Regions from separate parts of the Paenibacillus sp. NPDC058367 genome, predicted to be linked through region 1. Evidence: a T-box and tRNA genes for the amino acid it is inferred to sense, from the RefSeq annotation. Region 1 holds a T-box; the other holds one or more tRNA genes.
What was found. The T-box of region 1 lies ahead of pheS (phenylalanine--tRNA ligase subunit alpha). A T-box ahead of a tRNA ligase gene usually reads a tRNA of that ligase, here a tRNA-Phe.
Positions count from the first base shown of each region.

Region 1 (10,062 bases):
CGTTACGTAGTGCATGAATGGGGCGAAGCCGTGCGGCTTTGTTCGCAGGCATCATTCCGAAAATCACGCCGATAAGCAAGGAGAAAACAAAAGATATCAGTACCATATCCCAAGCAATGGATACTGTAAGTGAAGTGTACTTTCCTAGTAACCAACTACCTGCGACTCCAATGCCAACACCGATCACCCCACCCAATCCGCTAAGCACAATGGATTCGATCATGAATTGAGCGAGAATATCGAACTTTTTGGCGCCGATTGCTTTGCGGATACCAATTTCTCTTGTTCTTTCATTGACGGATACGATCATAATATTCATAATGCCGATCCCCCCGACAAACAGAGAAATGCCGGCAATTCCCGCAAGTGCCATTGAAAGCGTAGCTGTCGTAGAATTTACAGTTTCCAGCATCTCTTGAGAGTCAAAGACACTAAAAGCATTATCCGCATAATTAAATTTAGCATCCAGTGTACTCTCTAGTTTATCTTTTACGGTAGCTACAGTGTCTGCTGAAGTCGTCGCAATTGTGATGGAACGTACGCCTTTGCTTTTTAACTGACGTTCTGCAGTAGCTATAGGAATCAATAAGATATCATCGTTGGAGCCACTTAGACTAGAGCCTTTTGCTTCCAAAAGACCGACGATTTTATAGCTGATCCCGTTTAGCTGTACCTTTTGGCCGACAGGATCATCTGTACCGAATAAATCCTCAGCCGTACCTGTGCCGATTAGCGCTACCTTCTGCCGGTACTCCGTATCAATATCAAGCAGGAAACGTCCTGACTGTACATGAAAATCCTTAACGTCCTCATAAGAAGGTGTAATGCCCTCAACTGTAACGCTAACATTCTCAGTATTATGCTTGGCTGTAACGTTGCCACTGATCACAGGAGCTACATTTTCTATCCCCTCTATATCTCCTAGTGCCAAGGCTTCTTCATAGGTGAGGGAGGTGGTAGCCCCACGGCCAGTGATGTTTACCGTCAGTTGATTTGTTCCGAGTCCATTAAGCTGCTCCGTAATCTGAGAAGTAGTTCCCTGCCCCACAGAAACGAGGATGATAACGGATGATACACCAATAATAATACCCAGCATCGTTAAAAAAGCTCTTACTTTACTGCTGTAAATACTTTTTAGAGCCATCCGCATACTTTGAAATAATTTCACCTCGCATTCCTCCGATCTTCTACGAGGTTGCCATCCTGAATACGAATGATCCGCTTTGCTTGCTTTGCAATTTCGAGGTCATGTGTGATTAGGATGATTGTATGACCCTGCTCATTTAATTCTCGTATCATCTGCATGACCTCTTGTCCAGTTCGCGTATCAAGCGCCCCGGTAGGTTCATCTGCAAGTAGAATCGGGGGAGATCCAGCCATGGCTCGCGCAATCGCTACACGCTGCTGCTGACCTCCTGAAAGCTCAGAAGGTCGGTGATGCATTCTCTCCTCCAAACCAACTTTAAGGAGTGCTTGCTGCGCTGTTTCTCTGCGTTCTCGATGTGAGAGGCCGCGGTATATTAGCGGAAGCTCCACATTCTCGACAGCAGACAACTTGGGGAGGAGATTGAAGTTTTGAAAGATAAAGCCGATCTTCTCATTCCGGATAACTGCCAGCTTGTTGTCGGATAACTTACGAACCTCTTGTCCGTCTAGGAGATAGCTTCCTTCATCCGATACATCCAGGCATCCGAGCATGTTCATTAGTGTTGATTTACCAGAACCGGAAGGACCTATAATCGCTACGAACTCTCCGAAGTCGATTGTAAAGGAAAGATTTTTTAGAACTGTCATAGTTTCTCCGGCCATAGTATAGCCATGGGTCATATTCTGGACTTGGATCAGTGGCGTTAAAGCACTCATCTACTGCCACCTCCGCCACCACCAGGTGCTCCGCCCGTGCCACCAGTACCACCTCCACTGAAGCCACCACCACCACTAAAGCCGCCGCCGCCGAAACCGGCGCCACCCATACCGCCCATGCCACCTTGCATTTGCATCTCAGTACTAGTTGTACCTGTTTTGGTAGAGATGACAGTAGGGATGATCACTTTGTCTCCTTCATTAAGCCCACTGACAATTTCAATACTGCTCTCATCATGGATGCCCACTTCGACGGAAACTGTTCGCTGATTACTATTTCCACGGTTTCTTGTGCCAGCTGCTCCGTTAGGCATAGTACCGCCGCGAGCATCAGGCGCTCCACTAGGCATAGCGCCATCGCGAGCATCAGGAGCCCCGCTAGGCATAGCACCACCGTTAGCATCGGGAGCCCCGCTAGGCCTCGGTGCTTGGCCCTCGCTAGAGGCTTTTGAGGAATCGGTTGAACCCGGTGAACCCGCTGTTAAAGGGAGAGAAACTGTGTACTTGCCATTTCTTTCTTGAACAGCTTCAATAGGTACGGTTAATACATCTTTTTTCTCAGCTGTTGTAACTGAAACTTCTGCCGACATCCCTACAAGGGCGCCTTCGGAGGTGGTTAAGCCAACGGTAACATCGAAGAGGGAGACTCCGTTCGAGACGGTGCCTTCCTTGGCAATCTTAGTAACACTCCCCTTGAATTCAGTGTCGGGCAGGGCATCCAATGAAATGGTAGCAGGCATCCCTATTTTCACTGTAGGAATATCAAGCTCATCCACCTGCACTATGACGCTTAAATTAGCATAATCGGTGATATCGATGAGTTCAGAGCCATCCATCGCTTTTTCACCGCTGGCTATGTTAACTGCTGTAACAGTTCCGTCAATAGGGGCGGTTAGGGGATCTGGAGGGATCATATCCTCTTGTACAGATGCAATTTTTTCGATTTGAGAAGCGATATCCGTTTTCGCTTTTTCAATCGAACGTTTGGCACTGGCTAATTCATCCTCAGAGGCACCTGCCACGGCAAGCTTCTTATACTGCTCCTGCTTGTCCTGAAGATCCTCTTCAAGCGAGGTAAGAGAGGTTTGTTCCTGCTTGAGATTGTCGCTCAAATCATTGCCTTCGAAGGTAATTAATGTCTGACCTTTTTTCACATTGTCGCCTTCTTTGACAAGCACCTCAGCTACGGTTCCAGCGTCCTTCGTTTTCACTTTTCCTGTTTCAGTGGCCGTGACGGAGCCTGCTCCAGATACATTTACTACGATATCGCCCTTCGTAACCGTGGCTGTATTAATGGGCACTTCAGCAGCCTGACTGCTCTTATCAGGTAAAAATGTATACACCAACAATCCGGCTGTTACTACAGCTACTACTCCGATGGTCCAGAGCAACACTTTTTTCTTCTTCATTTCTTTCCTCCATAGATCATCAAATTTCTTTTAACTTAGGCCACCCCTCGCATACTAAGTGTCGGATGGATTGTTAGCACTTGAATCGGTGTTTGAAGTGGAATTGTTGTTTGAAGTCGTTGACGCTGCCTGATAAGTGACAACATAGGTCCCAGTTCCCAGCAAATTTCGATGACCTTGGAATTCGTCGTATACATTCAATCGGATCGCGCCGCCACCTAGAGTTTTGTAAAGATTGCTTGTGAATGTTGTGGTGTATGACTTGAAGTTCCCTAATGGTAGATCTGTGCCCAGTGTTAATGTCTTCTCCATCGTTTGTCCGAAGGGGTCGATTAGCTCTAGTACAAGCTTGTGCTCATAGGTACCCGATTCGTAAAGCGTGCTGCTCGACAGGTTGTAGGTTAGGACAGTGCTTAGCGTATCTTTTCCACCAGTGACGGTGGCGACTGCATTTGTAACGGATAGGGTATAAGGGAACAATTCTACATCCAAAAGATTACTTTTTGACTCCACCGCAACATTATTTAGACCCAGTGACACCGTATTGATATAACCCGTTGATTTCCCGCCAGGAGCCGTAAGTTTTCCTTCGGATACCCCTTCACCGACATAAAGAACAAGCTGAGAAGGATCTACTCCAAGTGGAAGCTTAGTCCAGACGGTAACCAGATTTTTTCCGTTAGGGCTCGTGGAAGTGGTAGACTGGTTGACCTCGGCTTCGTAATATTGATTGTCAGGCGTTTTGTAATAAGCTACGAGTTGAGCCTGCTCCGATTTACGTGTTTCCTCACTGTTCATTTCCAGTTCTGTGTACATGATATTGGAGCTCGCACCCTGATAAACCGTTGTCCGGCGCTCTAACACTTCTGCTTTTTTACTTTCAAGGTCAATTTGGAAGGAACTTAGTGCTGCAACTTCCTGAACACGGCTGTCCAACTGATTTGTACTTAAAGAAAGAAAATTAATTTTGCTTTCGCCGGAGGTTTCTTGCAGCGTTATTTTTAATTGATTGAACTGGTAGGTGTAAGGAACATTGGCCACGACATAAACGTCTGCGGATTCATTTGGCCCGAGTATGGTTTGCGTGCTTTCTGTGACAACTTGGGAAGTGCTGCTAATATCACTCTCACCAGCTTTAATGACGCTTGTAAATGCAGGAAGCTGCACAGAGGTCGATTTCGTGTTGCGAATATTGATTTTAGCTACAAGCTGATCTTTGTCTGCCCAAGGTAGCCGCTGGATGTTCTCAAGCTTGACAGCAAATGTGCCGTAACTGTTCTCCACCGCGTATTCTGTATCCTGCCAATTGTTAGTTTGGAGTGTGTAAGGAATCTGATAATAGGCTGTAGGAAAAATGATCTTACCCTCTACAGCGGGTTCAGTCATTTGCAGCTGTAGCGTTCCTTGAGCGATCGTTAGCGGAACTTCTGCACTGAGCTCAATTATTTTTTCTTCAAGGGGTTTGAGTGTAAGGTTTGCGAAAGCCTTCGTGTCCAACGGAAAGCTATATCCTTCAGCGGCTTTAACGGTAAACTCATAAGCAGGCAAAGTAATCGCCTTGTTGCCGCTATTTTTTACTCGAAATTGCAGCGTCCACTTCGCAGTGCCGTTGTCGGCATAGACATTGGCGCTTTTTAACTGCGTCTCGACAGTATTATTGTTAATCGTAAGCTTCTTGATGACATTGCTGGCTACGACAAGATCTGGTGTGGTAGCAGCGGGAAGGTTATAGGTGACGATGGGCAAAGCTAATTTTAATGAGGTATCTTCTGCAGCAAACTGCAGAGTCATATTGTCTGTCTTCATATAAGAGGGGATTTCCGTCATGTAGTAGATCGTCTTTTTTTCCTGTGGCTGTACTTTGTAGTTACTGCTCGCATCATCAAGCGTTAATTCAAATACAGATCCTCCTGCGGATGCGAGGTATCCCTTAAGTCCAGGATCACTTAGCACTTTGGTTCCTTGATTGGTTAAGCTCACACCTACTTTGGCGTATACCTTACCGTTATATTTGTAAATTTGCAGACTTTCCGTTTTGGTTGTTACGGGCTGATTATTCAAGGTTATCTTTTTACTTTGGCCTCTAGCGACCGCTTGTGAAAAAGCAACAGGCATGGTGAAGGTCCCCAGCTTTTTTTGATAATCGGTACTGCTGAAATCCCAACCGAATACTGAAATCTTCACTCCATTTAAAGATGTGGATTTACCGACGTTTACGTAATAGGTTACGGATTGACTGCTTTTGGAGGGGATAGATTTGATGGTTGCACTGCTGGTTACTGGGCTTCCTTGGATAACGGTTCCTCCGGCAGTTGTTACTTTAGAGAAATAGTCCACAAGATTGATGCTGCTTCCGCTCCCATTGTTATAGCTGAGGGTGTATGTAAGAATATTGCCGCCATCCTGAGTCAAAAAGCCAACATCGGTCAGCTTCACACTAAAGTTACTCTTTAAAGCTATCGAGCCGAGTTTATCCAGAGTGGATACAGTGGTGGCAGTTGCTGTTTTGGTGGATGAAGTAGTAGTTGATGCCGCGTATGCTCCATACGCTGAAGCTTGACTCAGAACTGCTGCGCTAAGTATGATCACAGCTACTTTTGTTCTTCGTGCATGCATGTAATTCCCTCCCGGTATGAAAGTCCTTGTATTTTGAAGGTGATTTATGATTGAGTACAACCATGCCTTCTTAATAATGGAAATTATCAAGCTCCGCTGAACGTTAGCTGAAAAAAAGTCCCCAAAATGGCTCTGAACCTTAAAGCCAGCTTAAAGCCAGATAAAAATTGCCCTAATTATGCTTGAACTTGTCAAAACGACAGATTTTGCATATAATAAACAGACATATCTCTTGCATAAAAGAGATACCTGACAATTAGATTGAATTGTGAAATGCAGTGATGGAGAAGAGTACACAGTGCCTGACTTACAGGGAGGAGACGCCGGTGATTGAGAGCGTTTCTAGGATACAGAGCTGTCGAAGTTCACTCCGGAGCAGTTCCTTGAATTCCTTAAGATTGCCTTGTAAGGAAGCGTAGGGGAAACCGGTCACAGACCGTTATTTCTGTATAAAGTGAGATAGGTATCTGTCCAGCCAAAAGAGGGATGAAGCTCTTAAGGGGAACAGATCAGCTTGTCTAACAAGGGTGGTACCACGGTCTTTTCGTCCCTTACCGGGAGGAAAGGCCTTTTTTTGTTGAACTAGACAATGATTGAAGGGGGCTGTACACGGCCATGAAAGAGAAGTTGGAAGCATTGAAGGTTGAGGCGCTGGCTAAGTTGCAGGAGGTTATGGATCCACAGGTTTTGAATGACCTAAGAGTGAAATATCTCGGTAAAAAAGGCGAGCTTACAGAAGTTCTACGTGGTATGGGAGGACTTAGTGCTGAGGAGCGTCCGGTTATCGGGCAAGTAGCGAATCAGGTGCGTAGTGCCATTGAGGAGATTATTGGAGCGAAGCAAGAGGCTTTTCAACAGCAAGAGACTCAGCAACGTCTGCAGGCTGAAAAAGTAGACGTAACCCTGCCGGGTCGCCGCATGCAGCAAGGGGGCGTTCACCCGCTTAGCAGAGTGGTTCAGGAAATTGAGGATATTTTCATTGGTATGGGCTACCGTGTGGCTGAAGGTCCGGAAGTGGAGACCGATTATTATAACTTTGAAGCCCTAAATCTGCCTAAAAATCACCCGGCACGCGATATGCAGGATTCCTTTTATTTAACGGATGACCTGCTTATGCGTACTCAAACGTCTCCGGTACAAATTCGTACTATGCAGGCTATGAACGGTGAAGTTCCAGTTAAAATCATTTGCCCGGGTAAAGTATTCCGCCGCGATGATGACGATGCAACGCATTCCTTCCAGTTCCATCAAATTGAAGGTTTGGTTATCGGAAGCAACATTCGGATGAGTGATCTGAAAGGCACCTTGCAGCAATTCGTACAAGAGATGTTCGGCCCGAATACAGACATTCGTCTTCGTCCGAGCTTCTTCCCATTCACCGAGCCAAGCGTTGAAGTGGATGTAAGCTGCTTCAAATGTGGCGGCGATGGCTGCAGACTGTGCAAGCAAAGCGGATGGTTAGAAATCCTTGGCGCCGGCATGGTGCATCCAAATGTTCTGAAAATGGGTGGCTATGATCCTGCTAAGTATAGCGGCTTCGCATTTGGTATGGGTGTTGAGCGGATTGCTATGCTTAAATACGGCATCGATGACATCCGTCATTTCTATAACAACGATATGAGTTTTGTAAAGCAGTTCAAGGGCGTTTAGATTTTTGGTGGGCGAGCTGGCTGGTGGGTTAGGAGTAAGTAGCAATTGGGTTACTGATCTTGCTTAATAAAAGACTATTAATAGAAGGAACGGAGAGGAATTTTGGAACTGTAGAAGCGCCAGCGTTCGCCTTTATCCTCGGATTTCTACCGCGAGAAGCGGTTCTAATCAGGAAATCTGAGGATAACAGCGATCGGAAGTCCAATATTTTTCGTAGTGACTGCTATAAATAGGACGGGTATGAAGCTTTCATCGAGTAATCCTAAATTGTACTACTCCCACAGGAAGCAGATCGAACGGCAAGTAGATAAATACATCTGAAACATAAAGGAAGTGAGCGGACATGAAAGTATCAACCGGATGGTTGGCTGATTATACATCGATTGAAGGAGTAACCGCCGAAAAGCTAGCGGAGAAGATTACCGCTGCCGGCATTGAAATTGACGGAGTAGAGCGCCGCAATAAAGGGATTTCCGGCATCGTAACCGGCTATGTGAAATCGAAAGAAAAGCATCCTGATGCGGATAAGCTGAACGTATGTATCGTGGATGCAGGTCAAGGTGAAGATCTGCAAATCGTCTGTGGCGCAAAGAATGTAGCTGCGGGACAAACCGTTCCTGTAGCTCTTGTTGGCGCTAAGCTGCCAGGGCTGGATATCAAAAAAGCGAAGCTGCGCGGGGTATTATCACAAGGGATGATCTGCTCGGCTAAAGAATTGGGACTCAATGATAAATTGCTTCCTAAAGAGCAGCAAGAAGGAATTCTTGTACTTCCTGAAGGTACAGAGATCGGTCAAGATATTTCAAAGCTGCTGGGTCTAGATGATGAAATTCTGGAATTCGATCTGACTCCGAACCGTTCAGACTGCCTAAGCATGATTGGTGCTGCTTATGAAGTGAGCGCGATTCTTGGACGCGACATTAAATTGCCTGATCCTGCGAGTGAAATGATTGAGATCAGCGGAGCAGCTGCTCAATCTATTTCCGTTAAGATTGAGAATGAAGAACATTGCAGTCATTACGCAGTTCGTTATATCTCAGGTGTTAAATCAGCAGCATCCCCGCTGTGGATTCAGAATCGTCTAATGGCGGCAGGGATTCGTCCAATTAACAACATCGTAGACATCACTAACTATGTGATGCTCGAATACGGACAGCCGCTTCATGCTTTTGATGCAGATAAAATAGAAGGCGGAGAACTCGGCGTTCGTCTTGCTCATGAAGGTGAAGTCCTGACTACACTTGATGGCCAAGAACGGAAGCTTGAGCCACATATGCTCGTTATCGCTGATGGAGCTAAAGCAGTAGCTCTGGCTGGAGTAATGGGAGGTCAGGATACGGAAGTTACTGCTGAGACGGTAAATCTCGTTCTGGAATCCGCTAAGTTTGACGGAGGAACCGTTCGTAAAACCTCGCGTCAACTGGGACTTCGCTCGGAAGCATCGCTTCGTTTCGAGAAAGAAGTGGATCCAAATGCAGTGATCCCTGCATTGAATCGCGCTGCAGTACTTATTGCGCGTTATGCTGGCGGATCTGTGCATGAAGGAATTGTGCAAGCAGGAACAGTCGCAGGAGAAGAGAAGGTACTTACTTTGTCCTTGGAGAAGCTGAACCGTTATCTCGGAACAGATCTGTCCTTGCTAGAAGTGAAGACATTGTTTGGTCGTCTACATTTCAAATGCGGGGATACCGCACAAGGATTGATCGAAGTTCAGGTGCCAACTAGACGTGGCGATATCAGCTATGATGTTGACCTTATCGAAGAAATTGCTCGTCTGTACGGGTATGACAATATTCCAACGACTCTGATTGAAGGTGTTACAACGCCAGGCGCATTGACGCATAAGCAATCACTCCGCCGTGAACTGCGTCGCCTGTTGTCGCATGGCGGTTATCAGGAAGTGATGGGTTACTCCTTCATCCAGCCGAAACAAAGCAAAATGTTCCCTGAGTTATCAGAAGGCTCACAAGCGGTTAAATTGGCTATGCCAATGAGTGAAGAACGCAGTGTACTGCGTACTAGCCTTCTGCCACAACTATTGGATATTGCTAGCTATAATACCAACCGTCGTCAAAGCGATCTAGCGTTGTTTGAAATCGGCAATGTCTTCTTCACAGATGAGGAACAGTTGACTCGTCAGCCGCGTGAACTGCCGGTGCTGGGGTTGTTGCTTAGCGGTAGCCTAACCGTGAAGCAATGGAACGTTTCTGCACAGCCTGTAGATTTCTTTGATTTGAAGGGTGCGCTGGAATCAGTATTTGCTTATTTGGGTCTTACAGACAGAATTATCTACGAGGGAGATAGTCCAGAAGGGTATCATCCTGGACGTTCCGCGTCGGTATATTTAGTCGGAGACGAGGGTCGTGTGAAGATTGGAACTATGGGCCAGCTTCATCCGGAACTGCAAAGAGAGCTTGATCTAGTGGATACTTATGTAGCTGAGATTCTATTGCAGCCGCTGTATGATAACACGCAAAGCCGTCTGCAATATAATGAGCTTCCACGTTTCCCAGGTATGGAACGG
Region 1 is NZ_JBHXIZ010000001.1:1,516,739-1,526,800, reverse strand. It holds gene ACFWMP_RS06680 (ABC transporter permease) at 1-1,168, opposite strand, end outside; gene ACFWMP_RS06675 (ABC transporter ATP-binding protein) at 1,165-1,863, opposite strand; gene ACFWMP_RS06670 (efflux RND transporter periplasmic adaptor subunit) at 1,860-3,272, opposite strand; gene ACFWMP_RS06665 (hypothetical protein) at 3,327-5,888, opposite strand; T-box leader at 6,158-6,443, shown strand; gene pheS (phenylalanine--tRNA ligase subunit alpha) at 6,504-7,538, shown strand; gene pheT (phenylalanine--tRNA ligase subunit beta) at 7,882-10,062, shown strand, end outside.

Region 2 (10,062 bases), 1.4 Mb from region 1:
ATATAGGATTTGATATCCCTGACAGTCAACTGCCAGCGAACGGTACAGGGTTTATAACAGCCAACAGTGACGATGTTCTTTGTAATGCTTGTACGTGGACAAGTCGCAAGTGGGAGCACACGTCTGGTCAACAACGTCTGCTTGTCAGACTCTTTTATAAAAGCTCAGGACCGCATTATGAGTCCTTGATTAAGCTTTCAGAAGAGGAATTATTAAAGGTGGCGTTGAATGATATACAGACCAGTCTTGGAATTACTGGACATCCAGTTACCCACGATGTGACCAAATGGCATGATGTTATGCCAAATTACCACAAACGCCATCACGAGATTGTAGTATCCTTAGAGAAGAAGATTGCAGATCATTATCCGAATGTAATCCTTGCTGGATGTTCTTATTATGGTGTGGGTATTCCTGATTGTATTGCAAATGGAGAGAAGACAGCGGAACGCATTTTGGAACAAGTAATTACACATTAAACAAAGGAGGGCGGACAATAGTGAGAAAATTAGCGATAAGCTCTATGCAAAGTCTAGACTATAAACAACGGCGGTTGTTTGTATAGAGCGAATAAAAATTGATTTACCGCCAGTGCACTGTGCAGGGTTGTTTTTAGAATAGACTTTGCTACCTTCAAACTCAAAAAAAGTTTAAGGAGCAGAGCGACTATGAAATATGTAAATGCAGATACGATTTTTCCAAAAGAATTATTAGAGGAAATTCAGAAATATATTAACGGTGGTTTGGTGTATATCCCTAAGCCTGAAGAAGCACATGTAAAATGGGGCGAGAAGTCAGGGAGCAGAAAATACTTAAGATCTAGAAATATTGAGATTTGTTTAAGGTTTGCCGTTGGAGCAACGGTTGACCAGCTTTCGGATGAATACTGCCTATCAAGGGACAGTATTAAGAAGATTGTTTACACAAAAAAATAGCTATAATCCCAAAAAGCCACGTTAGAGGAAGCTCTGACGTGGCTTTTTGTATTATAATTACAGTATGTTCATTAACTACGAGGTGGAAGATACATGGCAGACAAAACATACTTAGATTTACGGATAAGAAAGACAAGAAAAGCAATCCGGAATGCTTTTATAGATTTATTAGCAGAGAAAGAACTGAATAAGATCTCGATCAACGCTATTACGCTAAAGGCTGAAATCAATCGAGCCACATTTTATTTACATTACAAAGATATTAATGATTTGATTGATAGTATCTTGGATGATTTATTAGCAGATTTAAAGAAAATACTCATTGATAAATTTGAAGAATCCTATAAACCAGGGGATGAACTTACCTCGCTGATTTTATTGCTTGAGCATATTGCAGAGAATTCTCATATGTATAAGGTGTTGCTTGTAACCAAAAATATTCCTTATTTCACACCGAAATTGATGGATCTGTTATATGAATTGATATTAACAACAACAGAACAACAATCGATTCAAAAAACAGAGGATTTCTTAACCGTCGATACTCCATCTGATATTGCAGCTTGGTATGGAACATCGGCTATCATTGGTACAATTTCCATGTGGCTAGGCAATGATATGCCTTATACACCTAAATATTTATCAGAACGAATCATACAGTTAAATCCATTTATACCTGCAAATAATAAAAAGATATAGTGAATTGTTTCACTATTTAAATTTTAATTAACACATATTTATCAACTGTTGCTTTATTAACGCTTTCAGTATTATTGTAGATTGCTTAGCTCCTTAATAACTACTACCATGAAAGTAATAGATAGTAATAAGGAGTGTTAATGAATGATGAAAGTCGGCATTTATCACGGTCAAAATTGTGTGGGGATAGAAGAGCGTCCGATGCCTCAAGTAGGAGCAAAAGATGCGTTGGTTCGGATTTTAGCTGGTGGAATTTGTGGTACAGATATCAATATAGTAAAAGCAGGCTCAGAAATGGGTATCCGTTTCGGCTCAGAGTTTGGACATGAAATGTTTGGTGAAATCGTCGAATTAGGTTCTGATGCGGAAACCGATTTGGCAGTTGGCATGCGTGTAGGTGTGAATCCAATTACTGCAAAACGTGCAGGTCGTCGTTATTCGTTGGAGGTAGGAGCCTTTTCACAATATGTCTTAATTGAAGATGCAGCACTTAATTATAACCTTTATGAATTTGATGATTCCGTTTCGGCAACAGAGGCCGTATTAATGGAACCCATGAGCGTAGGCTTCCATGGCGCTTTTAGCGTACTGCCCAAACTAGGTGAAAAAATCGTAGTTCTTGGTGCTGGTCCAATTGGTCTATCTGCAGCTGCAGGATTAATTGGTGAAGGCATTAAAGATGTTTGCGTAGTGGATATTGACAACTGGCGTTTGGATAAAGCAAAAGAATTAGGCGCATTAACAGTTAATACGTCGACTGAAACATTAGCAGAGGGTTTAATCAAACACTTCGGCGAAGTGAACGTATACGGTGTGAGGGTACCCAATGTAGATGCTTTTGTGGACGCAGCGGGCGCTCCAATATTATTTGAACAAGTGATGCAGATTGTAAAGCCACAAGCAAGAATAGCAATCATTGCCGTTTATAAAAATGAAGTACCTATAAGCCTTGCTCAAGTGATGAGTAAAGAAGTTAACATAGTTGGAGCTAGTGGATACACACATGAAGATATTGTAAAGGTAATTGAACATATAAACGACAAGAAAACGAATATCTCTACAATGGTGACACAGACTTATAAATTAGAGGATATTCAAGCCGCCTTCGATAAAGCCATTGCAGCAAAAGAAACGATCAAGGTTATTGTAGATCTAACTTAATCATCAGGTAATTATATTGGAGTTCATTTGAGTGTAAAACTCAGGTGAACTCTTTTTATTTTAGAAGAATAATGACGTTATATAAAATTTAATTCTAATTGAACATGGCATATTACAAGTGTGTGGTCGTAATTATACTGAGTATAGAAGTGAAATTAGAGAAAAAACGTGGAGGTATGATGGAAATTAATCTTGTTCCAGTAACGTTTGAAGATAAAGAGGTATTGTCTAATCTATATCAATTTTACAATTATGATTTCAGTTTATTTACAGATCAAGACGTAAACCAGCATGGGGAATTCGAGGTGAATATTGATTATTTTTGGGAAGGGGATCATCGATGGAATCCATATTTGATTGAGGTTTCAGGAAACATAGCTGGATTTGTGGTTGTTCTTTTTGAAAACTTAGATACAGACCCAGATCCAACTCATGTGATCTATGACTTTATGATTTTACAGAAATATAGAAGAAATGGAATAGGTACTGCTGCCGCAATAAAAACACTTGATCTATTTAAAGAAGCTAAATGGAAACTAGCTCAAATGGAAAATAATAAACCTGCCATAGCTTTCTGGCGAAAAGTTCTTCAGGATTATACAAAAGACAACTATACAGAACGTTATTTGAGTGATCTCCAAAAATATATTCAAGCATTCGATAGAAGGGGGAGAACGAAATGAATATCACCGTAACATTAACTGACAGCACAACGAAGTTTAAGATTAACAATCTCTACCCACTATACTTACACGATCTATCAGAGATATGGGGGAACCTTCCTAATCAATATGGGGTATACGAGGATAATGAAACACAGACGCTGAATGAACAGAATAAAGTGTTCGACATATGGTGGGAGAAGCCGGGGATTTTATATCCTTATTTAATAAAAGAGGATGGAATTCCTGCTGGCTTTGCATTAGTAGCCACACCACCTCATACACCACCAGGTTGTGAATTTTATTTAAACGAATTCTTTATCCTCCGGCCCTTTCGAGGTACGGGAATCGCTGAACGTGCGGCTAAGGAGGTATTTAATCTTCATATTGGAAAATGGGAGCTACAAACCAATCCCACAGCTACAAATAGGAGAGCCCAGCATTTTTGGAAAAAGACACTAAAAGAATATACTGGTAATAGCTTTCAAGAAGAATGTAAGAAGTCTTTTGATGATGAATTAAAGATGATTTTTAATTTTTGTAATGGATAAAGCTAATCAAAACGAAATGAGGGAATTATTTCTTCTATTGACTTATAGTGGATTAGGGCTTACAATTAGAAAAATTATATATCAAAACAAATGCTTTGATGGAGAAAAGTAGTTCAATACCTCTTTACAGGGAGGAAACGCCGGAGATTGAGAGCGTTTCTAGAGAAAAGGGTTGATCGAAGTTCACTCCGGAGCAGTCCCTTGAAACCATTGTTGGCAAGTAGAGGTGTACCGGTGTTAACCGTAAAATATTTAAGTGAGAACATTTCTGTTTGTTGTACAGAATAGTTCTAATTTAGGGTGGTACCGCGGCTCCTCGTCCCTTTTCGGACGAGGGGTCTTTTTGTTTCCATTTAGAAGAAATATTTGTATCCCTGCAAGGCTCGGTAGCTCAGTTGGTAGAGCATAGGACTGAAAATCCTAGTGTCGGCGGTTCGATCCCGTTCCGAGCCATCTTAACTTTAATAGCAAGCTTTCTATAAAAACAGCCTGTCCGACCATTATGGTTAGACAGGTTGTTTGTTATTTCATCTTAATTTGAAAAGTTTAAGGAGTAGATTAATTATGAAATATGTAAATGCAGATACAGTCTTCCCTAAAGAGTTACTACAAGAAATACAGAAATATATAAACGGTGGTATGGTCTACGTTCCAAAGCCTGAAGAATTACATGTAAAATGGGGTGAGAAGTCAGGGAGTAGAAAATATTTGGAATCAAGAAATATTGAGATCTGCCTGAGGTTTGCTGCTGGTGCAACCGTCGAACAGCTCTCAGGTGAATACTGTCTTTCTAAAGATAGTATTAAGAAAATTGTTTATACTAAAAAATAGCCGGTCAACCGTAGGGTTGACCGGCTATTACATTTATTTGAAGCGTTAACTCGCAAATATATGCTTACCAATTTTTAAGTTCTGAGGACGAGTCCAGATCCATGCACTAGTAGCTGTATCTGGATTGAAATAATAGATCGAATTGTTTGTTGGGTCCCAACCTCGGACAGCATCAAGAGCAGCTAAATAGGCAGTCCGGTTTGGAGTAAGCCAATACTGGCCGTCAGATACGGCTGTAAATGCGCCTTTTTGAAATACAACGTTTTTTATATTGTTTGGAAATTGACTAGATTGTATGCGATTCATAACTACAGCACCAACTGCGACTTGTCCTTTATAAGGCTCACCGCGCGATTCACTGTAGATTACTTTCGCCAAAATATCCATTTCCTCAATATTAAGCGTGTATTTTTTTAGAGCATTCCAAGTTTTTGTACCAGTAACTCCATCGACACTTAATCCGTAGGCCTTTTGAAATTTAGCAACGGCAGCTTTCGTTTGTGCTCCATATACACCATCTAAAGGCTGGGTATAGAAATTCAGAGTTTTTAATCGATACTGAAGATCCCACACATCTCCAGAAGAACTCCCTACGGTTAATACCGGAGCAGCACTAGCAGAACCAATCATAGTAGCCATACTTACCAGACCCAAAAGAAGCAACAAAGTGAATATTTTAGTCTTCATTGTAGTAGCCTCCTTTCAGAAAACATTATAAATAACCTTCAATAACTGAGACAACACTCATTTATTGGTAATCTAATAATCCATTTTACATTTTCGAAAAAACTTCATTAGGTTTGTGATCCTATGAAATGGGTAAATGAATAATCAGAGGCACATCAACTTCGGAGGTTTTATATATGAAAAAGCAATTATATCTATTCATAATCGCAGCTGCACTCACTCTAAGCGCATGTGGTAATGATAATAGCTATGGCAATAAGATAATGGAAGATACCTCACATTCCAGTTCAAGCGACGTACCTGAAAATTTGAAAGTGGCAGAGAATCCTACTTTTAAAATAGGAAGTAAAGCGATTATCCAAGCGGACCATATGGAAGGTATGAAAGAGGCAACAGCAACGATAGTTGGAGCTTTTGATACCACTGCGTATATCGTTTCTTATAGGCCCGCAACTGGCGGATTTCCAGTTACAAATCATAAGTGGATTATTCATGAAGAAATCAAAAAAGCAGCCGATAAACCCTATGAATCCGGCTCGGAAGTCGTGATGGAAGCTGACCATATGAAAGATATGAAAGGTGCAACGGCTCAGATTAACGCAGCGGAACAAACCACGGTATATATGATTGATTACACACCTACTACGGGTGGAGATAAAGTGAAAAATCATAAATGGGTAACGGAAGATGAGCTTTCAGCAATAAAGTAACCAATAGAAATATAAGCTCAAAAGTAATGAAAGATGATTAAGGTAGGGGCAGTCATGGACTTTGTTAAAGTTCTAGGCTGCTCCTACCTTTTTGATTGCTTCTTTTATTGGTAGAGAAGTGTTAAGATATCTTTATAAAATACCGATATACAAAATATACCATTTTAATTGATGTTTTCTTAGAAGGTAGGAGCGTGATTGAAATGCCTAACTGGCAGGTGAAATTCGATGAAGAGATGCTTAAGCAAGCTGCACAACAGATTCAAGTCGATTGGACAGCGATAAAGTATATTGGTGGTTTTGAAAATGTTGTCTATAGCTTTCCAAAAGATGATCATGAATTTATTTTACGTGTATCTCATCAGTCTCATCAGGAGCTGGAGATGGTTATCTCTGAACTTGACTTTATGGACCATCTTGCAAAACATGGCGTGCAACTGGCTCGTCCCATTCCCTTTCAGGATGGCAGCTTGGTACAAACGTTAGTCAAAGATGAGGAAAGATTTATGATCTGTGTAATGGAGAAAGCACCAGGTGGTCATGTTAATGCTTCCGATCCCAATTGGGGAACGGAGCTTTTTGAGCAATGGGGTGAGGTAACAGGAAGAATGCATGCTTTAACTCTGCAATACAATCCGGAGACTGTTCTGGCAAGACCACATCAGGGCAAGCTAGATTTTGACTTTGCTAACTTTGGTACTGTTGAACAGCAGCTTTTTGAAAAGTTGCTTCAAATAAATGATCGGATTAACCAGTTGCCGCGGAATCGAGAAGGCTATGGACTATGTCACCGTGATTTGCATCCGGGTAATTTCTTCGTGCATGAGGGGCAGATCACCGTGTTTGATTTTGATGATTGCGGATACGACTATATGGTGCATGATATTGCCATTGCCGTTTATTATTCGACCATCTTTGGGGATTGGCGAAAACCGGAGGTAGAGCAGAGTAGAACTTCTAGTCTTGCGGCAGCCATGCTGACGTCTTTTATGAAGGGATATAATCGAAAGTACTCACTCGACAATAAGTGGCTAAAAGAGCTCCCACTCTTTATCGAGAAACGTCGACTGGAATTAGTGCTTTTGTTATTTCAAGAGTTTTCGGAGACACAGCGTGAGCAGGATAGAGAGTGGCTTGCCCGTAATATTCAGGATGCCTTAAATGACAAAGCTTGTTTAGAGCTTTAATGAGGGAGGTAACCGATATGACAACCCCAAAACATATTCTTTCCGCAGCTACCGTTGTATTCAATGATCAAAGAGAGATTTTATTAATAAAAGGTCCACGCAGAGGATGGGAGATGCCAGGCGGACAGGTCGAAGAAGGGGAGTCACTTAAAGAGGCGGCGATCAGGGAAACCAAAGAAGAATCGGGTATTGATATAGAGATTAATAAGTTCTGCGGCGTCTTTCAAAATGTAGATCGATCTATTTGCACTACATTATTTCTGGGTAAAGCTATCGGTGGTGAGCCTGCTACTAGTTCCGAAAGCTTGGAAGTGGGTTTTTTTTCAATAGAACAAGCGATGGATATGCTCACATGGAAAAACCTCAGATTGCGGCTGGAGTATTGTCTAAATGATGATGCGCAGCCGTTTTACGTAGAATTACGGGGCACAGAAGTTGAAAAAATTATTATTACACATCTGAGTTAATGTTGGGAGCACAACGGACAAATGTTACGATCAACCATTCATATTTTTTTTATTTTATAACATTTTCATTTGATTACAGAACTTTTCATATGTTTACAGCGTCTTACTTATGAACGATAAATCGACGGTAAGGACTGAAACATTATGAAAGACAACACGAAGCTTTTCAGAAATAATATGAGGAGCCAGTCTTCTATACAATCTGTAGGCGGCAGGCGTTATGTGCCAGGAATTGATGGTCTAAGGGCTTTATCAGTACTCGCTGTAATCGCATATCATTTGAATCTGAATTGGGCTGAGGGTGGACTTCTCGGCGTTGGAATATTTTTTGTAATCTCCGGATATCTCATTACTGACCAAATCATTAGCCAGTGGGAGCGGCACCGAAGGCTGAACCTTGTAGACTTTTGGGTTCGTAGGGCGCGGAGGCTGTTGCCTGCGATGGCCGTTATGCTTTTTGTGGTTGCCATATGGCTTTTAATTATAGAACCATCAAGATTGTTTGGGCTCAAGGGTGACTTTATGTCTTCCTTATTTTATTTCAATAACTGGTGGCTAATATTTCATAATGTTTCCTATTTTGAAAGCTTTGGCCCAACATCTCCAATTGGACATTTATGGTCGCTTTCTATTGAAGGGCAGTTTTATATTCTATGGCCAATAGTTCTCATCATCGTGATGAAAATCGCTCGTCGGCGAGGTAAGCTTATTGCATGGATTATGGCTTGCGCAGCAGTCTCTGCTTTAGCAATGGCATTGATCTACGTACCGGGGACTGATCCAAGTAGAGTGTATTATGGAACAGATACCCGCTTATTTGCGCTTCTCATTGGAGCAGCACTTGCAGTTGCTTGGCCAAGTCAGAAACTTAATGATAACGTCTCAGAACCGGCTCGGCGTGTGCTTGATATTGTAGGGGGATTAGGACTCATTCTATTATTGGTACTTTTTAATCAGGTTAATGAGTTCGATGATTTGCTTTACCGTGGTGGGTTTTTAGTGATTTCTTTGATTGCAGCTGTAGTTATTGCCGTACTCGCTCATCCTGCTAGCCGTCTGGGATCGTTCGTAGGCTGTAAACCTTTGCGTTGGATCGGGCTGCGATCATATAGCTTGTACATATGGCATTTTCCAGTCATTATCCTTAGCAGTCCGAATGTGAGTACTGAAGAAAGCAGCATGCTTCGGATCATCATTCAGGTAGCAGTAAGTTTTCTTCTAGCTGCATTGTCATATAAGTATGTGGAGGAACCCATTCGTCGAGGTTCATTTAAGGCAACTTGGAAGAACATCAGTGTAAAACGACGGGGTGGTCTTCGTCCAGGCTTCTTAATGGCTATTATTGCTGTGATTCTTATCCCAATCGCATGCAAAGGTTATTTGTTAAACGCTGGATCGGATACGTCTGCGATCGAATCGGCAGATTTGCAGTATGAACAACAACAACTTCAACAGCAAGAACAACGACTGCAGCAGCAAGAACGACAAGATATGGGAAGAAAGAATGATCCCGCAGATCATAAAGCGATAGACGAAAATGTAACTGATAAACCATCAATACCAGCCTTGGCAACAGCTACAACTGAACCTGAAGTGAAAAAAGCTGATACTAAGGTGGGAACTACAAATACAGAAGTAGCAAAGCCTGAATCAGAAGTGAAAAAATCTGTTCCTGAAGAAAAGAAACCTGTGGCTGAGAAGAGTCAAGCTGGAACGGATGTTACGGCCATTGGAGATTCTGTCATTTTGGATGCAGCACCATACCTTTCAGAGGAATTACCTGGCATTGTCATCGAGGGAAAGATCGGTCGGCAGATGGCTAAAGCTCAGGAGGTAGTGGATCAGCTGAAAGCTCAAGGCCGGCTGGGCAAAAAGGTTATTATCGAGCTTGGGACTAACGGATCCTTTAGTTCAAAGCAATTACGTAATTTACTGGATTCATTAAGTGATGCTGAGCAGATTTTTTTGGTCAATACACGGGTCCCAAGAAAATGGGAGAATAATGTGAATCACAATATTTCAAAAGTTTCCAGTGAATATAGTAATACGACCGTAGTAGACTGGTACTCTGCAAGTGAAGGAAAAGACGATTATTTCTACCAAGATGGTGTGCATCTTAAACCAGAGGGCTCCAAGTGTTACGCCTCACTTCTTGCGAAAGCCTTGGAAAGT
Region 2 is NZ_JBHXIZ010000001.1:159,346-169,407, reverse strand. It holds gene ACFWMP_RS00625 (protoporphyrinogen oxidase) at 1-479, shown strand, start outside; gene ACFWMP_RS00620 (CD3324 family protein) at 669-935, shown strand; gene ACFWMP_RS00615 (TetR/AcrR family transcriptional regulator) at 1,029-1,634, shown strand; gene ACFWMP_RS00610 (zinc-dependent alcohol dehydrogenase) at 1,779-2,795, shown strand; gene ACFWMP_RS00605 (GNAT family N-acetyltransferase) at 2,945-3,478, shown strand; gene ACFWMP_RS00600 (GNAT family N-acetyltransferase) at 3,475-4,008, shown strand; T-box leader at 4,095-4,335, shown strand; tRNA gene ACFWMP_RS00595 (tRNA-Phe) at 4,389-4,461, shown strand; gene ACFWMP_RS00590 (CD3324 family protein) at 4,573-4,839, shown strand; gene sleB (spore cortex-lytic enzyme) at 4,885-5,526, opposite strand; gene ACFWMP_RS00580 (YdhK family protein) at 5,703-6,236, shown strand; gene ACFWMP_RS00575 (phosphotransferase enzyme family protein) at 6,440-7,423, shown strand; gene ACFWMP_RS00570 (NUDIX hydrolase) at 7,441-7,890, shown strand; gene ACFWMP_RS00565 (acyltransferase family protein) at 8,068-10,062, shown strand, end outside.
Region 2: it encodes a tRNA-Phe, which carries the amino acid that the T-box ahead of pheS (phenylalanine--tRNA ligase subunit alpha) is inferred to sense. The anticodon was not compared.